2 regions of the Mesorhizobium sp. M1312 genome follow, and region 2 is predicted to be linked to the other one. Evidence: riboswitches for the same ligand, from Rfam matches in the RefSeq annotation. Region 2 holds a riboswitch; the other holds the start of a gene.
The links. A riboswitch is a leader RNA that binds a small molecule or an ion and turns the genes downstream of it on or off. The one in region 2 is predicted to bind S-adenosylmethionine.
Positions count from the first base shown of each region.

Region 1: it holds a riboswitch for S-adenosylmethionine, as region 2 does, so the genes downstream of both, metX (homoserine O-acetyltransferase MetX) here and NKH36_RS10645 (O-succinylhomoserine sulfhydrylase) in region 2, are expected to answer to the same signal.

Region 1 is NZ_JAMYLQ010000021.1:52,404-63,119, reverse strand. Features, by position in the region: gene NKH36_RS22440 (sugar kinase) at 1-240, shown strand, start outside; gene NKH36_RS22435 (prephenate/arogenate dehydrogenase family protein) at 262-1,197, opposite strand; gene hisC (histidinol-phosphate transaminase) at 1,204-2,313, opposite strand; SAM riboswitch at 2,599-2,676, shown strand; gene metX (homoserine O-acetyltransferase MetX) at 2,798-3,967, shown strand; gene metW (methionine biosynthesis protein MetW) at 4,137-4,751, shown strand; gene NKH36_RS22415 (DUF1194 domain-containing protein) at 4,794-5,594, opposite strand; gene NKH36_RS22410 (ABC transporter ATP-binding protein/permease) at 5,795-7,621, opposite strand; gene NKH36_RS22405 (class I SAM-dependent methyltransferase) at 7,730-8,506, opposite strand; gene gloB (hydroxyacylglutathione hydrolase) at 8,858-9,625, shown strand; gene NKH36_RS22395 (cupin domain-containing protein) at 9,648-10,076, shown strand; gene NKH36_RS22390 (lysoplasmalogenase) at 10,218-10,716, opposite strand, start outside.
Region 2 is NZ_JAMYLQ010000006.1:219,508-230,223, reverse strand. Features, by position in the region: gene NKH36_RS10670 (aspartate aminotransferase family protein) at 1-717, shown strand, start outside; gene argF (ornithine carbamoyltransferase) at 735-1,646, shown strand; gene NKH36_RS10660 (Hsp33 family molecular chaperone) at 1,740-2,774, shown strand; gene apaG (Co2+/Mg2+ efflux facilitator ApaG/CorD) at 2,909-3,301, opposite strand; gene NKH36_RS10650 (glycosyltransferase) at 3,528-4,682, shown strand; gene NKH36_RS10645 (O-succinylhomoserine sulfhydrylase) at 4,729-5,919, opposite strand; SAM riboswitch at 5,993-6,070, opposite strand; gene NKH36_RS10640 (2'-deoxycytidine 5'-triphosphate deaminase) at 6,196-7,290, shown strand; gene NKH36_RS10635 (ABC transporter substrate-binding protein) at 7,388-8,161, shown strand; gene araD1 (AraD1 family protein) at 8,215-9,207, opposite strand; gene mmsB (multiple monosaccharide ABC transporter permease) at 9,497-10,716, opposite strand, start outside.

The DNA of each region.
Region 1 (10,716 bases), on a different contig from region 2:
GCGGGTTCCGTGCGCCATGTCGCGGCGCCAAGGATCAAGGCAGTGGATACGCTTGCCGCCGGCGACGTGTTTCACGGCGCCTTTGCCGTTGGACTGGCGGAAGCCATGCCGATCGAACGGATATTGCGCTTTGCCAGCGCCGCCGCCGCGCTCAAATGCCAGCGCTTCGGCGGCAGGCTGGGCGCGCCGGACAGGGCCGAGACGCTGGCGATGATGGCGGCTCACTGGCCGGCGGACTGACGGCCGGGCGGTCGAGACAGGCTACTGCTTGGCTGGGTGCTCGACTGCCTGCCGGCCAAAGTCCGGTACATCGATGTCCTGGCCGGCCTCGATGATCGAGCGGCGGACGGCGCGGGTGCGGGTGAACAGGTCGTACAGTTTTTCGCCGTCGCCCCAGCGGATCGCCCGCTGCAGCGAGGCCAGATCTTCCGAGAACCGCGCAAGCATTTCGAGGATGGCGTCCTTGTTGTGCAGGCAAACGTCGCGCCACATGGTCGGGTCGGAGGCGGCCAGACGGGTGAAGTCGCGAAAGCCGGAGGCCGAATATTTGATCACCTCGGACTTGGTCACCGACTCCAGGTCGTCGGCGGTGCCGACGATATTATAGGCGATGATGTGCGGCAAATGCGAGACGATGGCCAATGTCATGTCGTGATGCTGGGGATCCATCGTGTCAATGTTGGAGCCGCAGCGGCGCCAGAATTCCGAGAGCTTTTCCAATGCGGCCGGATCAGTGCCGGGCAGCGGCGTGAAGATGCACCAGCGGTTTTCGAACAGTTCGGCAAAGCCGGCGTCCGGACCCGATTTTTCAGTGCCGGCCAGTGGATGGCCGGGAATGAAATGCACGCCGGCAGGCACATGCGGCTGCATCTGCGCAATGACCGACGCCTTGGTCGAGCCGACATCGGTGAGGATCGCGCCCTGCTTCAGCGCCGGTGCGATTTCCTCGGCGACCTCGCCCGAAGAGCCGACCGGCACCGAAACGATAACCAGGTCGGCATCGCGGACCGCATCTTTCGCATCCATCGCGTAGGAGGAGCCGAGGTCGAGTTCCCTCGCCCGCGCCAGCGTCGTTTCGCTGCGCGTCGAGATGGCGATGTGGCGGGCAAGGCCTTCGCGATGGATTACGCGGGCCAGCGACGAGCCGATCAGGCCGATGCCGACCAGCGCGATCTTTTCGAACATCGGTGATGTCATGGTTTTCTAGCTTTTCAGAAATGTCGCGAGGGCGGCGACAACGCCGCGATTGGCCTCTTCGGTGCCGATGCTCATGCGCAGTGCATTGGGGAAGCCGTAGCCGGAAACGCGCCGCAATATATAGCCGCGCGCGGAGAGGTAATCGTCCGCAGCCGCCGCCGAGTGCTTTTTGTCCTCGGGAAAGTGGATGAGGACGAAATTGCCGACGCTCGGCGTCACCCGCAGTCCGAGCTTGGTCAATTCCTCGCTCACCCATCGCAGCCAGGTTTCATTATGCGCCACGCTGCGCTCGATATGGGCGCGGTCGCGGATCGCGGCAATGCCGGCCTCGATCGCGGTCGCGTTGACGTTGAAGGGACCCCGCACGCGGTTGATCGCATCGATGATATGCATCGGTGCGTACATCCAGCCGACCCGCGCGCCGCCGAGGCCGAGCTTGGAGAAGGTGCGGGTCATGACCACGTTTTCCACACCGGCCACCAGTTCGACGCCGGCTTCATAATCGTTGCGGCGGACATATTCGGCATAGGCTGCATCCAGTACCAGAAGCACATTTCGAGGCAGGCCGGCATGCAGGCGGCGCACGCCCTGGAACGGCAAATAGGTGCCGGTCGGGTTGTTGGGATTGGCGAGGAAGATGATCCTGGTACGCGGCGTCACCGCGGCGAGGATCGCATCGACGTCGGCGCGCTCATTGGTTTCCTTGACCGACACCGGGACAGCACCTGCCGACTGGATGTAGATCTTGTAGACCATGAAGCCGTGTTCGGTGATAACAGCTTCATCGCCGGGCGCGAGATAGGTCTGCGCAAGCAGGCCCAGAATCTCGTCGGAACCGTTGGAACAAATAATGTTGGCTGGGTTTAGGCCATGCACCTCGGCGATCGCTTCCCGCAGGCGCCTGGCAGTGCCGTCGGGATATATGTCGAGTTTGGCCGCAACGTCGCGCGCGGCTTCTATCGCCTTCGGCGAGGGGCCGAGCGGGTTCTCGTTCGACGACAGTTTGTGGACCTTGGCAACGCCGGCCGGCGCCGTGCTTTTGCCCGGCACATAGGCTTCGATGTCCATGATCCCCGCGCGGGGCGTTGGACGTGCCTGATCCGATGCCTGGTTCATATCGCAAAAATCCGTCGAAAACGCTTCCGCCTAGTGTGGTGGATTTGAAGTACCTGCCATTTTGGTGGCATCAGCGCTCAGGAACTTCAAATCCAGCACACTAGAATTTATTGGTTTGTCAGTGTGGCGAATCCGAAATTCGCCCACTGCGCTGCTCCAACGCGATGCGAATTTCGGATTCGCCACACTAGAAGCCGCAGCGGAAATACAAGCCGTGGCCTGGAATGTCGAGAGGCGGCAAGCGACTGGCCGTTGACGCCGAGGCGCGCCGGTCCTAGAAGAAAGGCGAAATCCCGTGGTGATTTGGCCGGTCGGCTTGCAGCCACGTTAAACAACTCGCTAAAGGGCCGTTTGCATCCTGTAACCGGCTTTGCGAAGGCAATGCCGGTTTTTTTATTGTCCGTAGCCGGCCGGACAATCGCATCGACCCGAAAATCGGTTCCGATTTTCGGAAAAGCGCGATGGGTTAATGTATGAGGATGCGATGGTCGCGCTGCGCACGAAAAGAACCAACAACGAGGCCGACGAGCCGTCGAGCCCGGTGTTGCGTTTCGGTGCCGACAAACCGCTCAAGCTCGATGCCGGCACGCTGCTGTCACCGTTCCAGATCGCCTACAAGACTTACGGCATGCTCAACGACGCCCGCTCCAACGCCATCCTCGTCTGCCATGCACTGACCGGCGACCAGCATGTCGCCAGCACCAATCCAGTGACCGGCAAGCCAGGCTGGTGGGAAGTGCTGATCGGCCCCGGCAAGATCATCGACACCAGCCGTTTCTTCGTCATCTGCTCAAATGTCATCGGCGGCTGCCTCGGCTCGACCGGCCCCGCCTCGACCAATCCCGCCACCGGCAAGCCCTACGGGCTCGACCTGCCGATCATCACCATCCGCGACATGGTGCGGGCGCAGTTGATGCTGGTCGACCATTTCGGCATCGAAAAACTATTCTCGGTGCTCGGCGGCTCGATGGGCGGCATGCAGGTGCTGCAATGGGCGTCGAGCTATCCGGAGCGCGTTTTCTCGGCGCTGCCGATCGCCACTGGCGCGCGCCATTCCTCGCAGAACATCGCCTTCCATGAGGTCGGCCGGCAAGCGGTGATGGCCGATCCGGACTGGCATGGCGGCAAATATTTCGAGCAGGGCAAGCGCCCGGAAAAGGGGCTGGCCGTGGCACGCATGGCCGCTCACATCACTTACCTGTCGGAAGCGGCCCTGCACCGGAAGTTTGGCCGCAATCTGCAGGACCGTGAAGCGCTCACCTTCGGTTTCGATGCCGACTTCCAGATCGAGAGCTATCTGCGCCATCAGGGCATGACCTTCGTCGACCGCTTCGACGCCAACTCCTATCTCTACATGACCCGGGCGATGGACTATTTCGACCTCGCCGCCGACCATGGCGGCCGGCTGGCCGACGCCTTTGCCGGCACCAGGACCCGTTTCTGCCTGGTCTCCTTCACCAGTGACTGGCTGTTCCCGACCGAGGAGAGCCGCTCGGTCGTTCACGCGCTGAACGCGGCCGGCGCCTCGGTGTCCTTCGTCGAGATCGAGACCGATCGCGGCCACGACGCCTTCCTGCTCGACGAGCCGCAGCTGTTCGCGGCCATCAACGGCTTCATCGCCTCGGCGGCTCGCGCCAGGGGGCTCAGCGCATGATCCTGAAAAGGCGCAGACGTTCCGGACCGGCATCTTGCGCCAGGCGTCAGCGCATGACCCCGAAAAGTTGCAGACTTTTCGGACCGGGATCATGTGCCAGGCAGCGCATGGCCCCGAAAAGTTGCAGACTTTTCGGATCAAAGTCATGCGCCAAGCAAAAGGCGAGATCATGAGCGTCAACCACGCCCAGCGCGTCGACCTCGAAGTCGTCGCCGATCTCATCCCGGCCCAGTCACGGGTGCTGGACGTCGGCTCCGGCGATGGCCTGCTGCTCGAATTGCTGCAGGCGACGAAGCAGGTCGACGGCCGCGGGATGGAACTGTCGCAGCGCGGCGTCAACGAATGCGTGGCGCGCGGCCTGTCCGTCATCCAGGGCGACGCCGACAAGGATCTCAAATTCTATCCCGACAAGGGTTTTGATTTCGTCGTCCTGTCGCAGACCTTGCAGGCGACCCGCAACCCGAAGCTGGTGCTCGACGAATTGCTCAGGATCGGCAAGCACGCCATCGTCTCCTTCCCCAATTTCGGCCACTGGCGGGTGCGCCTTTCGCTGTTCCTCCAAGGGCGGATGCCGGTGACCAAGGACCTGCCCTATTCCTGGTACGACACGCCCAACATCCATTTCTGCACCATCCGCGACTTCGTCAATCTCTGTGATGAGCTCGGCGCAACGGTGGAAAAGGCAACCGCGCTCGACGCCAATGGCCAGAAAATCGGCCTCTCGATGCCATGGTGGTTCTGGAACTTCTTTGGCCAGCAAGCAGTATTCCTGCTGAAGCGATAACGGCCGTCGCATATGGCGCGCGGCCGGCAAGAGTCCGGAGACCTAGCGATTAAGTTCCGGAAAATACGGATCGGAGAAAAACCGCCGATCGCGCTCGCCTTGCAAACAGTCAACCGGTGCTGCCGCATCGACCCGGATCGATCCGGGATCGGCGCCGGGACCGGCAACACCGCTGACCTCCAGGACCAGCTTGCGGCGTATGGCGGTCACGAATTCGGAAGCGGCATAGACCGGGAGCACGAAGGAGCCTGGCCCGCCGGTAACGCACTCGGCATAATATTGATCGAGATGGCTGAAGCTGGGCGACGGGCTGATCAGGATCGGCAGGCCGTTGACGATGATGTCCTTTGCCACCGCGGCGTCGCGTGTCGTGGTGACGGGCATCCCGGTATTGTTGGGGCCATCGCCTGAAATGTCGATGACGCTGCGCGTCGCGTCGAAAGCGGCTCCATCCAAAAGCTTGGCGCCGAAGGCGAGCGCACCGGAAATCGAGGTGCCGCGAAAGCTCCTGAACGGGCGCGCCTCGATCTTGTCGGCGAAAGCGTTGGCGCTCTCAGCATTGTCGATGACCTGCCATGCAATGACCGCATCGTCGCGCACGGTGCCTGCCCATTCGAAATAGGCCAGCGCGATGCGGCCGGTCACGCCCGAACGCACCGCATTGATGAAGTCGGGGTGGCGCAGCGCCTCGACGTAGCCGGCGCGCTGCAGGGCGAATTCCTTTTCGTCCATGGAGTGCGAAATGTCGACCGCCAGCACCAGTTCGACGTCCACTGCAATGGTATCGGCGGGCGTGGCCAGTGGCGCTGCCTGGGCGCAGGCGAGGCAGGCAAGCAGGCTAATGCATGTCGCCCAAAAGTGCGCAGCGGTTTTGGGGTGGCGACATGCAAAGAAACAAAGGCTTAAAGCGTGTCGCATGAATCTCTTCAACGGGACGCGCTTTAAACGCGTCAAGCATCGTTCCAACGCCGCAGGCTTCCGAACTATACCGGCGATCTTTCGCCGCGATCACGGCGAAATAAAGCTTGGCTGCGCATAGTCGGCTACGTCTCTTGGTAGGCTGCGGCGACGGCCGGGGGTGGTTCGATCGCACCGGCCCTGACACTGACTGGCTTGAGAGCCGGCCGCTCGACGTCTTTCACGATCGCCAATGAGCGTGGAAAGAATTCAATGTTCTGCTGGCCACGGCCGATGTTGAGGATCGCGGCCTCGGCGAGACGCGCCTCCAGCATCGACAGCACCCGCCTCAGCGTTGCGCCGTCGAACGTGTCCAAAGCCTCGTCGATGATCACCCATTTCGGCTGCCGCAAGACCAGTCGGGCAAAGGCAAGCAGGCGCTGCTCGTCATCGCTCAATTCGCGCTCCCAGCGCGCCGAGCGGTCGAGCGAGGACGACAGACGCCCGAGACCGACCTCGGCAAGCACCGCCGAGATCTCGGCGTCGCTGACCGCGGCATCGGCGTGGTTGAGTACCTCGCGCAGCGTGCCGAGCGGGAAATAGGGCTTGCGGGGAACGAAGGCGGGCACCTCTCCGGCCGGCATGCCGATCCGCCCGCTTCCCCACGGCCACAGACCGGCAATGGCGCGAAAGAACAGCGTCTTGCCGGCGCGCGGATCTCCGGTGATCATGACGCGCTCGCCGGCGCGGATTTCGACATGGGGTTCGGCGAGCTTCGTACATCCGTCCCGCGACGCAACCTCGAGATTCTCGAATGTCAGCCTGCCATACGGATTTTCGCCGATCATGATGCGTTCTTCGGTGTCGTGCAGCACATCCGTTTCACCGAGCGCGATGCGGAAATCGGCGACGCGCATCAGCGTGGCGCGCCAATCGGCGATGCCGCCGATATTGTTGATGAACCAGCGCAACGAGGCATGCACCTGGTTGAAGGCGCCAACAGCCATCATCAGCCCGCCGAAGCTGATATCGCCGGCGAAATAGACCGGCGAGGCGACGAGGATCGGCGCGACGACGGTGATCCAGCCATAGGTGTCCGTCACCCAGGAAAGATTGATCTGGGCGCTGTAGATGCGCCGCATCGCGCCCAGCACCGTGCCGAGGTCGAACTCGAGCCGTCGCCTGGCGTCGGCCTCGCCATGCGCAAGCGCGATGGCATCGACATTCTCGTTGACGCGGACCACCGAGGAGCGCAGCTCCGCCTCACGCGTATAGCGGTCGCTGTTGAAGCGGATGAGCGGCCGTCCGACCAGCCAGCTCAGCCAGGAGGCGGTGCCGGCATAGAGGATCGCGGCCCACACCATGTAGCCCGGAATGGCCAGCGAATAGCCGCCGATATGGAAGACGAAGCCCGATGACAGCGACCATAAGACGCCGACGAACGAAACAAGCAGAATGAACGACTGCAACAGCCCTATGCCGAGACCGGTGGAAAGGTCGGAGAGGTGTCCGGCATCCTGCTGCAGCCGCTGGTCAGGGTTGACGCCGATGGCGCCGGCGTTGGCGAGCCGGAAGGCGCGCGCCGGCCGCATCCATTCACCGATCAGATCGAGGGTCAACGCCTCACGCAGCTTCAGCCGGATCATCTGGTCGAGCCAGGTCTGGCCGATATTTAGCACCAAAAGCCCGCCGGCGATGGCGGCAAAGACCAGAAGCTGGTGCAGGAAACCCTGCATGTCGCGCCGAGCCAGCGCGTCATAGAAGGGCTCGTTCCAGCGATTGAGCAGAACCTGCCCGATCGAGGTTGCCACAATGACGGCGACTATGCCGACGCAGGCCCAGAGCAGGTGTTTGCGGATCGGCGAGGTCGCCAGCGCCTGCTTGATCGTCGCCAATTGGTCGCGCAGGCTGCTGGCCTCGATCGACGCGGCAGCCGGCTTGGCGCTGCCTTCGACATCCGGATAATCAGCCATGGTGAAGTCCTTGAATTCGGAAGCGGTGCTGAAACCGATGAACAAGTCGACTCAACCGGGTACCAAACCCGCTCTCGACAGATAGGTGAGATTCCGATCACGAACATGTCATCGACGGATCGGCGATGTCGCCTTCCCGGTCGGCGATATCCGGCCGAGCCTTGTGGCGCCGTGCGGCGAGAATACCGGCACGAAGACGCGGCGAGAGGCGCGCTGGACAACTGGCACGCCCTGATAGAGCCGCTTCTGCGCCTCGACCACTATGACGCCGGAAAAGATCGGCCAGAACCTGCGGCCGGCGCGCTCCAGCACATTGTGGAACTGCATCATGAAGCGTCGCCGCGACGGCGGGAAGAACAGGGCATCGGACCACGCCGCGGGCGTGAAATTCGCTTCGCGCAGCAATTCGGTGAGCTGGCCGCGCGAGAAAGGCCGGCCGCTGCCGAAAGGCGTATGCTCGAAACGGGCCCAGACACCGCGCCGGTTGGGCACGACGATGACGACGCGGCCGGCAGGCGACAGCACCCGCCAGATTTCGTTCAGCGTCTCGCGAGGGTTCTCGGCATGTTCGAGCGAATGGACGAGCAGCATGCGATCGATGGAGGCATCGACCAGCGGCAATTCCTCGTCGAAGACCAGTGCGGTCGCGGTCGGCCCCGTAGCCGGCCAGACCACCGCGCCTTGCGTCGCCGGCATGAAGGCAAAGACACGCTCCGCGTCGGTGCCGAATCGCTCCAGCCACGGCAAGGTGTAACCGAGGCCGACCAGCCGCTCATTGGGCACGACAGCCCAAATCGAGGACAACGCCATAGTGATCGAGCGTTCGGCCAAGCGCCCGAGCGTGGTCGAATAGAAGGAGCGAATGTCGACGATATCGGAATGCATGCGCGGGACGGTATCTTCGATGCTGTCCAAGTTCAACAAAGGCGCCAAGTTCTACAAAGGCGCCAAGTTCTACAAAGGCGGATGACATCCGTGGGCAAGCGCCCTATGTCTGCGGCGACTACTGCATCGATTTCGATTTCGGAAAGCACGATGCAGCAGATAAAAAGTGTTAGAGCGTCCTTTGTGCGTCCAACTGGACGTGCGGCGCTCTAGAGCAATTCCAAGAAAAGTGTGAAACGGTTTTCCCGGGAAAAGCGCGTAGCACTTTCCCTAGGGAATTGCGCAAAAACAAAGAGACAAAGCGGTTCGGCGTTTCCGTGAAACGACGAACCGCTCAAGTGGAGAGACGCCATGCCGGTTGAAATCGAACAGTTCATGTGCCGCAGCGACAATTTCGGCGTGCTGGTGCATGACCCGAAAAGCGGCCAGACCGCAATCATCGACGCGCCCGAGGAGGCGCCGATCCTGGCCGCGATCGAGCGTACCGGCTGGACGCCGACGATGATCCTGACCACCCATCACCATGTCGACCATGTCGAGGCCAATCTGGCGCTGAAAGAGCGCTTCAAGCTGCGCATCGTCGGACCGGAGGCGGAAAAGGCCAAAATCCCCGGCATCGACGAAACCGTCGAGCAAGGTTCGGTCATCCACCTCGGCGACGAGAGGATCGACGTGATCGCCACGCCCGGCCACACGGCGGGCCATGTTTCCTATCATCTGCCGGCATCGAGAGTGGCGTTCACCGCCGACACGCTGTTCGCGCTCGGCTGCGGCCGGCTGTTCGAATGCAAGCCGCCGGTGATGTACGATTCGCTGAAAAAGCTCGCGGCACTTCCGGCCGAGACGGTCGTTTATTGCGGCCATGAATACACGCTTTCCAACGCCCGCTTCGCGCTGACTGTCGACCCGACCAATTCGGCGTTGAAGGAGCGCGCTGCGAAAATCGAGGCGCTGCGCGCCGACGGCAAGCCGACGCTGCCGACCACGATCGGCGAAGAACTGTCGACCAATCCGTTCCTGCGCTGGCACGACCCGGCAATCCGCAAGCATCTCGGCATGGAGAACGCCTCCGACGCCGAAGTGTTCGCCGAAATTCGCAAGCGCAAGGACAATTTCTGAGCACCATGACGTGCTGGAAATCATGACCACTTCCGCCGAAATCATCGCGACGCTCGGCCTGAAACCGCATCCGGAAGGCGGCTGGTATGCCGAAACCTTTCGTGATGGCGCGGAAGGCGCGCGCAGCCATTCGACCGCGATCTATTTCCTTTTGGAGCGGAAGCAAGTGTCGGCCTGGCACCGCGTCAAGGACGCGGCCGAGGTCTGGCATTTCTATGCCGGCGCGCCGCTGGCGCTGTCGATACATCGGGAAAACGGGCCGGTGTTCGAGCAGGTGCTCGGCACGGCATTAGCGGCAGGCGAGCGGCCGCAGATCGTCGTGCCGGCAGGCTGGTGGCAGTCGGCGCGCAGCCTCGGCGAGTGGACGCTGGTCGGCTGCACCGTGGCGCCGGGTTTCGACTTCGCCGCCTTCGAGCTGGCCGAACCGGGCTGGCAGCCGGGCACGCCCTAGGTATGTTGAGATTCAGGTCACGCCGAGCCGAAAATGGTGGATTCCGAGAACCGGAACGGAGCGTACGTTTGGGTACGTGAGTACCGGAAGCGCAAGGAAACCGCCCGTTTGCAGGCCGGCATCACCTGAATATCGACATACCTAGCCCAGTAGGAAACCCATCGTGATCGCCAGCTGGGCGGCGTAATACAGCACCCAGACCGCGTGGCGCATCCAGACGCGGTGCGGCGAGATGGCGGTCATCAGGAACTTTTCCGAGGCGAGCAGCCCGTCGGACGTCATGAACAGCACGGCGCCGCCGACGACCCAGATATTGCTCAGCGTCAGGGCTGAAATCGCCATGGCGAGGATTGCCGCGATATAGACGCTGACCGGAAGGCGCAAGGCGGGGCCGACACGTCGCCAGAGCGCAAAAAGCATGGCGAGCGCCAACACGGCCATTGCCAGGGCAATCGCCGCGCGCCACGGCTCGGCCGAGAGCAGCCCGATCCCACCGCCGGAACGCAGGAACAGCGCGATATAAAGCCCATGCGCAACGAGAAAACTGGCCAGCCCGCCGAGAAAACCTTTTTCACCCTCGCGCGACAGCAACGCATCGCCGATGGCGCTGAACGCCAGCGCCGCGACGAGCAGCCACGGA
Region 2 (10,716 bases):
TTCGACGACATCGACGCCGCCGAAAAGGCGATCACATCAGAGACCGCCGCGATCCTGATCGAGCCGGTGCAGGGCGAGGGCGGTATCCGCCCGGTGCCGACGCAGTCGCTGAAGCGGCTGAGGCAGCTCTGCGAGCAGCATGGCCTGCTCCTGATCTTCGACGAGGTCCAGTGCGGCATCGGCCGCACCGGAAAGCTGTTCGCGCATGAGTGGGCTGGTGTCACGCCGGACATCATGGCGGTCGCCAAGGGCATCGGCGGCGGCTTCCCGGTAGGCGCCTGCCTCGCCACCGACGAGGCGGCCGTCGGCATGACCGCCGGCGTGCACGGCACCACTTTCGGCGGCAATCCGCTGGCGATGGCGGTCGGCAACGCCGTGCTCGACGTAGTGCTGGAAGACGGCTTCCTGGAGGATGTCCAGCGCAAGGCGTTGCTGCTGAAGCAGGGGCTGGCGGGTGTCGCCGACGAATTTCCTGATATCATCGAAGACATCAGGGGCACCGGCCTGATGCTCGGCCTGAAATGCGCCGCACCCAACACCAAGGTGAATTTGGCGTTGCGCGACCAGCATCTGCTGGCGGTTCCGGCCGGCGACAACGTCCTTCGCCTGCTGCCGCCGCTCACCGTCACCGACGCCGAGATCCATGAGGCGCTCGATCGCATCCGTGCCGGCGCTCGGGGCCTGGCCGATGCCATCGCCGCGGCTGCCGCGAAGTAACAGTCGAAAGACCCCAAATGAGCCTTCGCCATTTCACCGATCTTTCCGCCGTTTCCGAGGGCGATCTGCGCTTCATGCTGGACGATGCCGTGGTGCGAAAGGCAAGGCTCAAGGCTGGCGAGCGGACAAAACCGCTCGAAGGCAAAGTGCTGGCGATGATCTTCGACAAGCCGTCGACGCGCACGCGCGTGTCCTTCGACGTCGGCATGCGCCAGCTCGGCGGCGAAACCATCATGCTGACCGGCACGGAGATGCAGCTCGGCCGCTCCGAAACCATTGCCGACACGGCCAAGGTGCTGTCGCGCTATGTCGATGCGATCATGATCCGAACCACATCGCATGACCGGCTGCTGGAGCTAACCGAGAACGCCACCGTTCCCGTCATCAACGGGCTGACCGACGACACCCACCCCTGCCAGCTGATGGCCGACATCATGACCTTCGAGGAGCATCGCGGTCCGGTCGCCGGCAAGACCATCGCCTGGACCGGCGACGGCAACAACGTGCTGCATTCGCTGCTGGAGGCCTCGGCGCGGTTCCGCTTCAATCTCAACGTCGCCGTGCCGGAAGGCAGCGAGCCGGCACAGAAGCATGTCGATTGGTCGACGGCGCATGGCGGCAAGTTGCACTTCACCCGCTCGCCCGAGGAGGCGGTCCACGGGGCCGACTGCGTCGTCACCGACTGCTGGGTGTCGATGGGCCAGGAGCACCGTGCTCGCGGTCACAATGTCTTCTCACCCTACCAGGTCAATGCGGCGCTGATGGCGAAGGCAAAGCCTGACGCATTGTTCATGCACTGCCTGCCGGCGCATCGCGGCGAGGAGGTCACCGACGAAGTCATCGACGGGCCGCATTCGGTAGTGTTCGACGAGGCCGAGAACCGGCTCCACGCCCAGAAGGCGGTTTTGGCCTGGTGTTTGGGCGCTTGATCCGGGCCGCCTTGATCCGGCACTGCGTGGTGCCTATCTCAGGCGCATCACGCAAATCGAGCGCGTTTCGACGCATGCGCCCCGGAGGGCGGCATGGCCGCGCCCTGGAGCTTTGTCATGTTGGAAACTCATCAATTGGCTGAACAACAACCCAAACTCGGCGAATTCGGCTACGCCGGCGACGATCATGTCGTGCCCTTCGAGGTCGGCCCGCTCGACGTGCGCGGCCGCACCGTCCAACTCGGGCCGATGCTCGACGCGATCCTCAGCCGTCATGACTACCCCGAGCCGGTCGCGCGCCTGCTGGCGGAAGCCTGCGTGCTGACGGTGCTGCTCGGCACCTCGCTCAAGTTCGAAGGCAAGTTCATCCTGCAGACCCGCACGGACGGACCGGTCGACATGCTGGTGGCGGATTTTTCCACGCCGCAGGCGCTGCGCGCCTACGCGCGCTTCGACGCCGACCGGCTGGAGGCACTGGCATCTGCCGGCGAGACGTCGCAGCAGACGCTGCTCGGCAGCGGCGTCCTGGCGCTGACCATCGACCAGGGCGCCCACACGCAGCGCTATCAGGGCATCGTCCAGCTCGACGGCGAGACGCTGGAGGAGGCCGCGCGCACCTATTTCCGCCAGTCGGAACAGATCCCGACCGATCTCAAACTTTCGGTGGCCAAGCTTTTGACGCCCGGCGTCGGCGGTGCCCGCGAGCAATGGCGCGCCGGTGGCATCTTGGCGCAGTTCCTGCCGCAATCGCCGGACCGCATGCGCGTGCCCGACCTTCCGGGCGGCGACGGCGATCCGCGGGAGGAGATCCATGATCCGGCCGACAATTCCTGGCAGGAACTGCTGGCGTTGTTTGGCACCATCGAGCCGACGGAACTGATCGACCCGACAATCGGCGCCGAGCGGTTGCTTTACCGACTGTTCCACGAGCACGGCGTCCGCGTCTTCGGCGGCGTACCGGTAGCCGACCAGTGCTCATGCTCCAGGGAGAAGATCCGCGGCATTCTCGAAGGCTTCTCCGCCGACGAGATCAGGGACAGTACCGAGGATGGCGGCATTCACGTCGCCTGCGAATTCTGCTCGAAGCAGTATGACTTCGACCCGGCGGAGTTTGCCGCGGCTCAATAACGAGCGTCAGTGCTGCCTATCTGCCCGCTGGCATTCTTCCAATGGAAGAAGGAATCGCCAAACGCGGAGTACGGTGCCTTCGCAGAACTTGGGTTCCTCGTCCCACGGAGTGGGGAGAGGAACCCAGGTGAGCGTCAGTTGACGGTGCGCCGCGTGCCCGGCAGGTCGAGCGAGAAGGCGGGGATGGCGACGTCGAACGTCTCGCCCCGCTTGTTGCGCATCGTGTAGTGGCCGACCATGATGCCGGACGGCGTCGAGAGCGGGCACCCAGACGTATATTGATAACTGTCGCCGGGGTTGAGTTCGGGCTGGTCGCCGACAACGCCGGCGCCGCGCACCTCCTCGACCCGGCCGGTGCCGTCGGTGATGTGCCAATAGCGTGACAGAAGCTGCACCAATTCATCTGACTGGTTGTCGATGGTCACTTGGTAGCCCCAGACATAGCGGTTCTCCGACGGGTCGGAGCGATCTTCCAGATAGAACGGCCTGACCTGTACTTCGATGTTGCGCGTGACGGCGCTGTACATAAATTACTCCACAATATGCAGACGGAACATTCGACGCTCTCCGCAGTTTGGTCAACGGGGTGCTTCCCGTCATTGCCCGACTCCTTTGCGCGCAGGTGGCGAAGAACAATGTCATTTAAGTGACACATGACAATGATGGTGTGCAGGGCCGGGCGACTCAGCATTCTGTCGAACTGTTGAAAACGGCTTCCATGCGGCCGGTTTTTTCTGGAGTGACCCGATATGGATGGAATTGACAGTCACAAGCGCCTTGCTTTCCACAGCTCTGCTTCTTGTCAATCTCACCAGCATCCTGCTCGCTTCGTTGAAGCTGAAGCGGCCTGGCAGGATGGCGCCGCCAGCCGGCAAGGCGCCGCCGGTGTCGATCATCGTGCCGTCGCGCGGCGTTGAGCCGTTTGCCGAGGAAACGCTCGAGCGCGCCTTCTCTCTCGACTGGCCGTGCTACGAGCTCATCTTCTGCGTCGCCCATGCCGACGACCCGGTGGTCGGGCCGATTACCGATGCGATCGCCCGCTTTCCGGCCGTGCCGGCCCGGCTGCTCGTCGGCGACGATCGCATCAGCGGCAATCCGAAACTCAACAATTGCGTGAAGGGCTGGGAGGCCGCGCGCCACCACTGGGTCATCCTTGCCGATTCCAACGTCCTGATGCCGAGGGACTATGTCCAGCATCTGATGGCGGCATGGCGGCAGGACACTGGCCTTGTCTGCTCGACGCCAATCGGCTCGCGGCCGGACGGGTTCTGGGCGGAGGTCGAATGCGCTTTCCTCAACACGCTGCAGGCGCGCTGGCAATATACCGGCGAGGCGCTCGGCCTCGGTTTTGCCCAGGGCAAGAGCATGCTGTGGAACAAGCCATTGCTCGACGCCAATGGCGGCATCCGTGCGCTTGCTGCCGAGATTGCCGAGGATGCCGCTGCGACCAAGCTAGTCAACGGGCTCGGACTGCGCGTCAATCTCGTCGCCTCGCCTTTCGAGCAGCCGCTCGGTTTGCGCACATTTGGCGAAATCTGGTCGCGCCAAGCCCGCTGGGCATGCCTGCGCCGCGTCACCTTCCCCCTGTTCTTTGCGCCCGAAATACTGGTTGGCGCGGCGGTGCCGCTGGCGCTTGCGCTGGTTGCTGCGGCAGGCGCCGGCTTCAGCCTGTCGGCAACCGCCGTTGCCGTGCTGGTAGTCGCCTATCTTCCGGAATGCGCTCTCGCCTCGGCCAAGGGCTGGCACCTGTCGCTGCGCATTATCCCGGCGATGGTTGCGCGGGACGTGATGCTTCCCGCCATCTGGGTGCGCGGCTGGCTCAGCGGTGCCATCGACTGGCGCGGCAACACCATGACCATCCACACCAGCGCCGTTGCGGAATTGGAAGAGACCCCGTCGGGCGCCTGACAGCGCCTGCTTTGACGATTCGAGCGAAGCCGTTCAGCGCGTATCCCTATCTGGCGGCTTTCAAGGCCTGCTCGATGTCTTCGAGCAGGTCGTCGGTGTCCTCCAGGCCGACAGACAGCCTGAGCGTGCCCGGCCCGATGCCGAGTTCGGCGCGCGCCTCATCGCTCAGATTTTTGTGTGTCGTCGTCGCCGGATGGGTGATCAGGCTCTTGGCATCGCCGAGATTGTTGGAGATCAGCACGATATCGAGCGCGTTCTGGAAGGCGAAGGCCGTCTGTTTGCCGCCCTTGACGTCAAGGCAAATCAGCGTCGAGCCGCCCGACATCTGCTTCTTGACGACCGCCGCCTGCGGGTGATCGGCTCGGCCGGGATAGATGACGCGGGCGATCTCCGGCTGCTCGGCGAGGAAGTCCGCGATCCGGCCGGCACTTTCCGTTTGCTGGCGCACGCGCAGCGGCAGCGTTTCCAGGCCCTTCAGCAGCGTCCAGGCATTGAACGGCGACAGGCTGGGACCGGTGTGGCGGAAATAATCGTGCAGGTTCTCGTCGATCCACTTCTTGTCCGACAGGATGACGCCGCCGAGGCAGCGCCCCTGGCCGTCGATGTGCTTGGTCGCCGAATAGACGACGATATGGGCGCCGAGCTGCAACGGCTTCTGCTGCAAGGGCGTGGCAAAGACGTTGTCGACGATCAGCCGCGCGCCGATCGAATTGGCAAGCGAGGCAACGGCTGCGATGTCGACGACTTCCAGCGTCGGATTGGTCGGGCTTTCAAGGAAGAACAGCTTTGTGTTGGGCTTGACCGCCTTTTCCCAATTGGCGATTTCGGTGCCGTCGACCAGCGTCGCCTCGATGCCGTATTTCGGCGCCAGCGTTTCGACCACCCAGCGGCAGGAGCCGAACAGCGCGCGCGCCGCCACGATATGGTCGCCCGCCCGGGCACTGCACAGCAACGCCGCCGTCACCGCCGCCATGCCGGATGCGGTGGCGCGGGCATCTTCGGCGCCTTCCAGCGCACACATGCGCTTCTCGAACATGTCGACCGTCGGATTGGCATAGCGCGAATAGATGAAGCCCGGTTCCTCGCCCTTGAAGCGGGCTTCCGCCGCCTGCGCCGTGTCATAGACATAGCCTTGCGTGAGATACATCGCCTCGGAGGTCTCGCCGAAGCCGGAACGCAGCGTTCCCGCATGCACGAGTGCGGTCTGAGGCTTCCAGTTGCGCTTGTTGCTCGTCATTACCTTGTTCCAAACACCAAAAAGGTCCAAACACAAAAAAACCGGCCGCGAAAGTCGCAACCGGTCCATACGGCCTTTCGGCCCGACGGTCCTTTAGCGACTTGTTTAACGTGGCTGCAAGCCGACCGGCCAAATCACCACGGGATAACGACCCTTTAGACCCGCACCGCGCTTGCGTCAATTGCCGGCATGATTAAGAGGTTTGTACCAGCGGGTTCCGCGGCAGGAACCTGCGACAAAACGAGACCACGCCCGGCCTTCGAGCGGAGCCAGACTTTGCGGCAGACAGGCATTCTTCCCGATCAGGATATTTCCGCGCTGTTCCAGTCGGGCGCGCTGAAGTCGCCGCGCGCGCTTGATGCCGACCAGGTCCAGCCGGCCAGCCTCGACCTCAGGCTTGGCGACAAGGCCTGGCGCGTGCGCGCCTCGTTCCTGCCCGGCCCGAACCACAGGGTCGCCGAAAAACTCGACCGCCTGAAGCTGCACGAAATCAATCTCGCCGATGGTGCGGTGCTGGAAACGGGCTGCGTCTACATCGTGCCGCTGTTCGAGAGCCTGGCGCTTCCGGCAAACATTTCCGCCTCGGCTAATCCAAAGAGCTCGACCGGGCGGCTCGACATCTTCACCCGCGTGATGACCGATCGCGGCCACGAGTTCGACAAGATCGCTGCCGGCTACAACGGCCCGCTCTATCTGGAAGTCAGCCCGCGCACCTTTCCAATCGTCGTCCGCGCCGGCTCGCGGCTGTCGCAGATCAGGTTCCGCACCGGCAATGCGCTTTTGTCGGAAAGCGAGCTGCACGAATTGCACCGTGCCGAGACGCTCGTCGCCACCGAGCCACCGAATATTTCGGGCGGCGGCATCGCGCTGTCGATCGACCTCGATGGCGACAAGGACGGGCTGGTCGGCTACCGCGGCAAGCACCACACCGGCCTGGTCGATGTCGACAAGCGCGCCGCACAGGACGTCGTTGATTTTTGGGAGCCGCTCTACAAGAGCGGTGCCGGCGAATTGGTGCTTGATCCCGACGAATTCTACATCCTCGTCAGCCAGGAGGCGGTGCATGTGCCGCCGCTCTATGCCGCCGAAATGACGCCATTCGATCCGCTGGTCGGCGAGTTCCGTGTCCACTATGCCGGTTTTTTTGATCCGGGCTTCGGCCATTCGGCGGCTGGCGGCACCGGCAGCCGGGCGGTGCTCGAAGTGCGCAGCCACGAAGTGCCGTTCATCCTCGACCACGGCCAGATCGTCGGACGGCTGGTCTACGAGCACATGCTGAAGCGGCCGCAGGCGCTCTACGGCACAGATCTCGGCTCGAACTATCAGGCACAGGGCCTGAAACTGTCCAAGCATTTCCGCGCCGCGCGCTGATCGCCTATCACGATCAGACCGCGCTTGCCTGAACCCTGCGCGTCGTGCTTGGCTGTGCCCAGCCGTCAGCGTGGCTCTGAACCAAGGGAACAAAAAAGTGCAGATTTCAAGATGGATCGCATCGGCAGCAACAGCCGCCATGCTGGTGATATCAGCCGGGTCCTTGTCGGCGCAAGCACAGGAAAAGTTGAAGATCGCCACGGAAGGCGCCTATCCGCCGTTCAACACCATCACCGCGGATGGCAAGCTCGTCGGCTTCGACATCGACATCGCCAATGCGCTTTGCGCTCAGATGAAGGTCGAATGCGAACTTGTCACGCAGGACTGGGACGGCATGATCCCGGCGCTTCAGGCCAGAAAGTTCGACGCCGTCATCGCATCCATGAGCATTACCGAGGAGCGCAAGAAGCAGGTCTCTTTCACCAACAAATACTATACGACGCCGCTTTCGCTGGTGGCCTTGAAGGACAGCGATATTGCCTCGACCGAACCCGCCGCACTCGCCGGCAAGACAGTCGGCGCCCAGGCTTCGACCACCCAGGCCGACTATGCCCAGGACGTCTATAGCAAGGCCGGCGCCGAGGCGAAGCTCTATCCGACCCAGGAGGAGGCGGTCGCCGACCTGATGAACGGCCGTCTAGACGCCGTCCTTTCAGACAAATTCGTGCTGATGGACTGGATGAAGAAGTCGAGCGACGGCTGCTGCAAGATGGTCGGCGACGTCAAGAGCACTGAAACCGAAGCCGGTATCGCCGTGCGCAAGGAAGACAATGCGCTGCGCGAAAAGCTCAACGCCGCGATCGATGCGATTGTCGCCGACGGCACCTACAAGAAGATCCAGGCCAAATATTTCGACTTCGATATTTATTGAGGTCTAAGCTGCCGATCTCCCCGTTGTGGGGAGATCGAGCTGTTGTAACCCGTTCAAAGCGCCTTCACCGCCACCGTCACCGGTTGCTCGATCTCAAGCGGGTTGCGCAGCGGCAGGCCGAAATCCTTGGCCTCGATCTCGAAGACGTCGCCGGCTTCGGTCCTGATGCCGTCGGCGAAGGACAGTGTTGCCGTGCCGAACATGTGCACATGAACGTCGCCCGGCTGGCGGAAGGCCGAGTATTTGAAGTGGTGATGTTCGAGATTGGCAATGGTGTGCGACATGTTCGCCTCGCCCGACAGGAATGGCTTTTCCCATAGCAGCTTGCCGTCGCGGATGATGCGCGAGGAGCCCCGGACGTCGGACGGGAGTTCGCCGATCAGGATCTCCGGCCCGAACGAAGCGTTGCGCAGCTTGGAATGCGCGAGGAAGAGATAGTTCACGCGCTCGGTGACATGGTCGGAAAACTCGTTTGACAGCGTGAAGCCGACGCGGAACGGGGCGCCGTCGTCGCCGATGACATAGATGCCGGCGACTTCCGGCTCCTCGCCGGCATCCTGGGCGAAGGCGGGCGACAGAAGCGCCGCACCGGGCGCCACCGCCATGGTGCCGTTGCCCTTGTAGAACCATTCCGGCTGCACGCCCGTCTGGCCCTTGGCCGGCTTGCCGCCCTCCAGCCCCATGCGGAACATCTTCATGGAATCGGTGAGCTGCTCTTCGCGATCGGCATCGAGTTTCTTGTGCATGGCATCGCGGGTCGCGGCGGAGCCGAGATGCGTCAGCCCGGTGCCGGTGAGATGGAGATGCGCCGGGTCGGGATGGTTGATCGGCGACGATAGCCGCCCCTTCTTGTATGCGGCATCGAGGTCGACCGCTTCACCGAAGCCCTTGCGCTCGATGAGGGCGACAAGTCCGGTGCCGGTGCGCGCGGCCTCCATCGCCAGCGAATAGACGCTGCGGGCGCCGTTGATGATCCGGGTCTTGCCGCCGTTGCGGGCAACGACGCGGATGGTCTCTGCGTCGTCGAGGATCTGGGAGATCAGCATGATGTACCCTCTCTCAATTGCCTTTGGCCTGGCTGCCGGGTTGGCAAACCTTGACCAGCGCGGCTCGGATGGTATCCGCGCCACTGGTGAACTCTTCGTCCGGATTGCGCTCGCGGGCCCGGTCCCCTTGGGGACTTCTTTGCGCCGCCCGGCAGCGCCGCGATGTGACCCGTGCCTCCTCAAAGCGCGCCGCGTTTGAAAGGCGGCCTGCTTTAATCCCTAGTTTTTATGCATGCCGTTGTCCCAACACGCTGCACACGTTTGGCGACATGCATGAGTTCCCTCGCCCTCAAGCCTTGTTCTTGTTGTAGACGTCGAAGACCACGGCGCCGAGCAGCACCAGGCCTTTGACCACCTGTTGCCAATCGACGTTGACGCCCATGATCGACATGCCGTTATTCATGACGCCCATGATGAAACCGCCGACCACCGCGCCAATAACCTGACCGACGCCGCCCATCGCCGAAGCGCCGCCGATGAACACGGCGGCGATGACGTCGAGCTCGCTGCCGAGGCCGGCCGCCGGAACCGCTTGGCCAAGGCGCGCCGCTATGATCAGCCCGCCGAGCGCCGAGAGCACGCCCATATTGATGAACACCATCAGGGTCAGCCGCTCGGTCTTGATACCCGATAGCTGCGCCGCCTTGGCATTGCCGCCCATTGCGTAGATACGGCGGCCGACCGTCATGCGTTTGGTGACGAAGACGAACAGCGCGATCAGCACGCCCATCACTACGAGAACGATTGGCAGCCCTCTGTAGGTGGCGAATTGGTAGACCAGAAACAGCGCCAGAGCGCTGGTCACCAGGGTCTTGACGACGAACAGCGTGAAGGGTTCGGCTTCGTAGCCATGCCGCTCGCGGCTGCGCCGTGCCCTGAGCCCGAAATAGGCATAGGCGAGCACGGCGACGAGCCCGATCACGATCGTCGTCATGTGCAGCGTCAGGCCGCTGCCGACGATGGTCTTGCCGGCGGCGTTCACGACCGGCGGGATCAGCGTCAACGAGCCGATCACGTCGGGAATGAAGCCGGAGCTGAGCGCCTTGAAGCCGGCTGGAAGCGGCCCCACGGAAGACCCGCCACCCAGCAGCGCCTGGCAGATGCCGCGGAAGATCAACATCCCCGCCAGCGTGACGATGAAGCTCGGTATTCGATGATAGGCGATCCAGTAGCCTTGTGCCGCGCCGATTGCGCCGCCGACGATCAGGCAGATGATCGACACCACCAGCGGATTGCTGAAAGGGCCGAGAGGCCAGATGACCATCATCATCGCCGCCAGCGCACCGATGAAACCGGCGACGGACCCGACGCTGAGATCGATATGGCCGGAGACGATCACCAGCAGCATGCCCAGCGCCATCACGATGATGAAGCTGTTCTGCTGCACCAGGTTACTCAAGTTCACCGGCTTGAACAGCGTTCCGGATGTCGTGTACTGGAAGAACACCATGATGGCGATCAGCGCCAGGATCAGGCCGTATTCGCGCAGGTTGGTGACCAGCGCCGAGA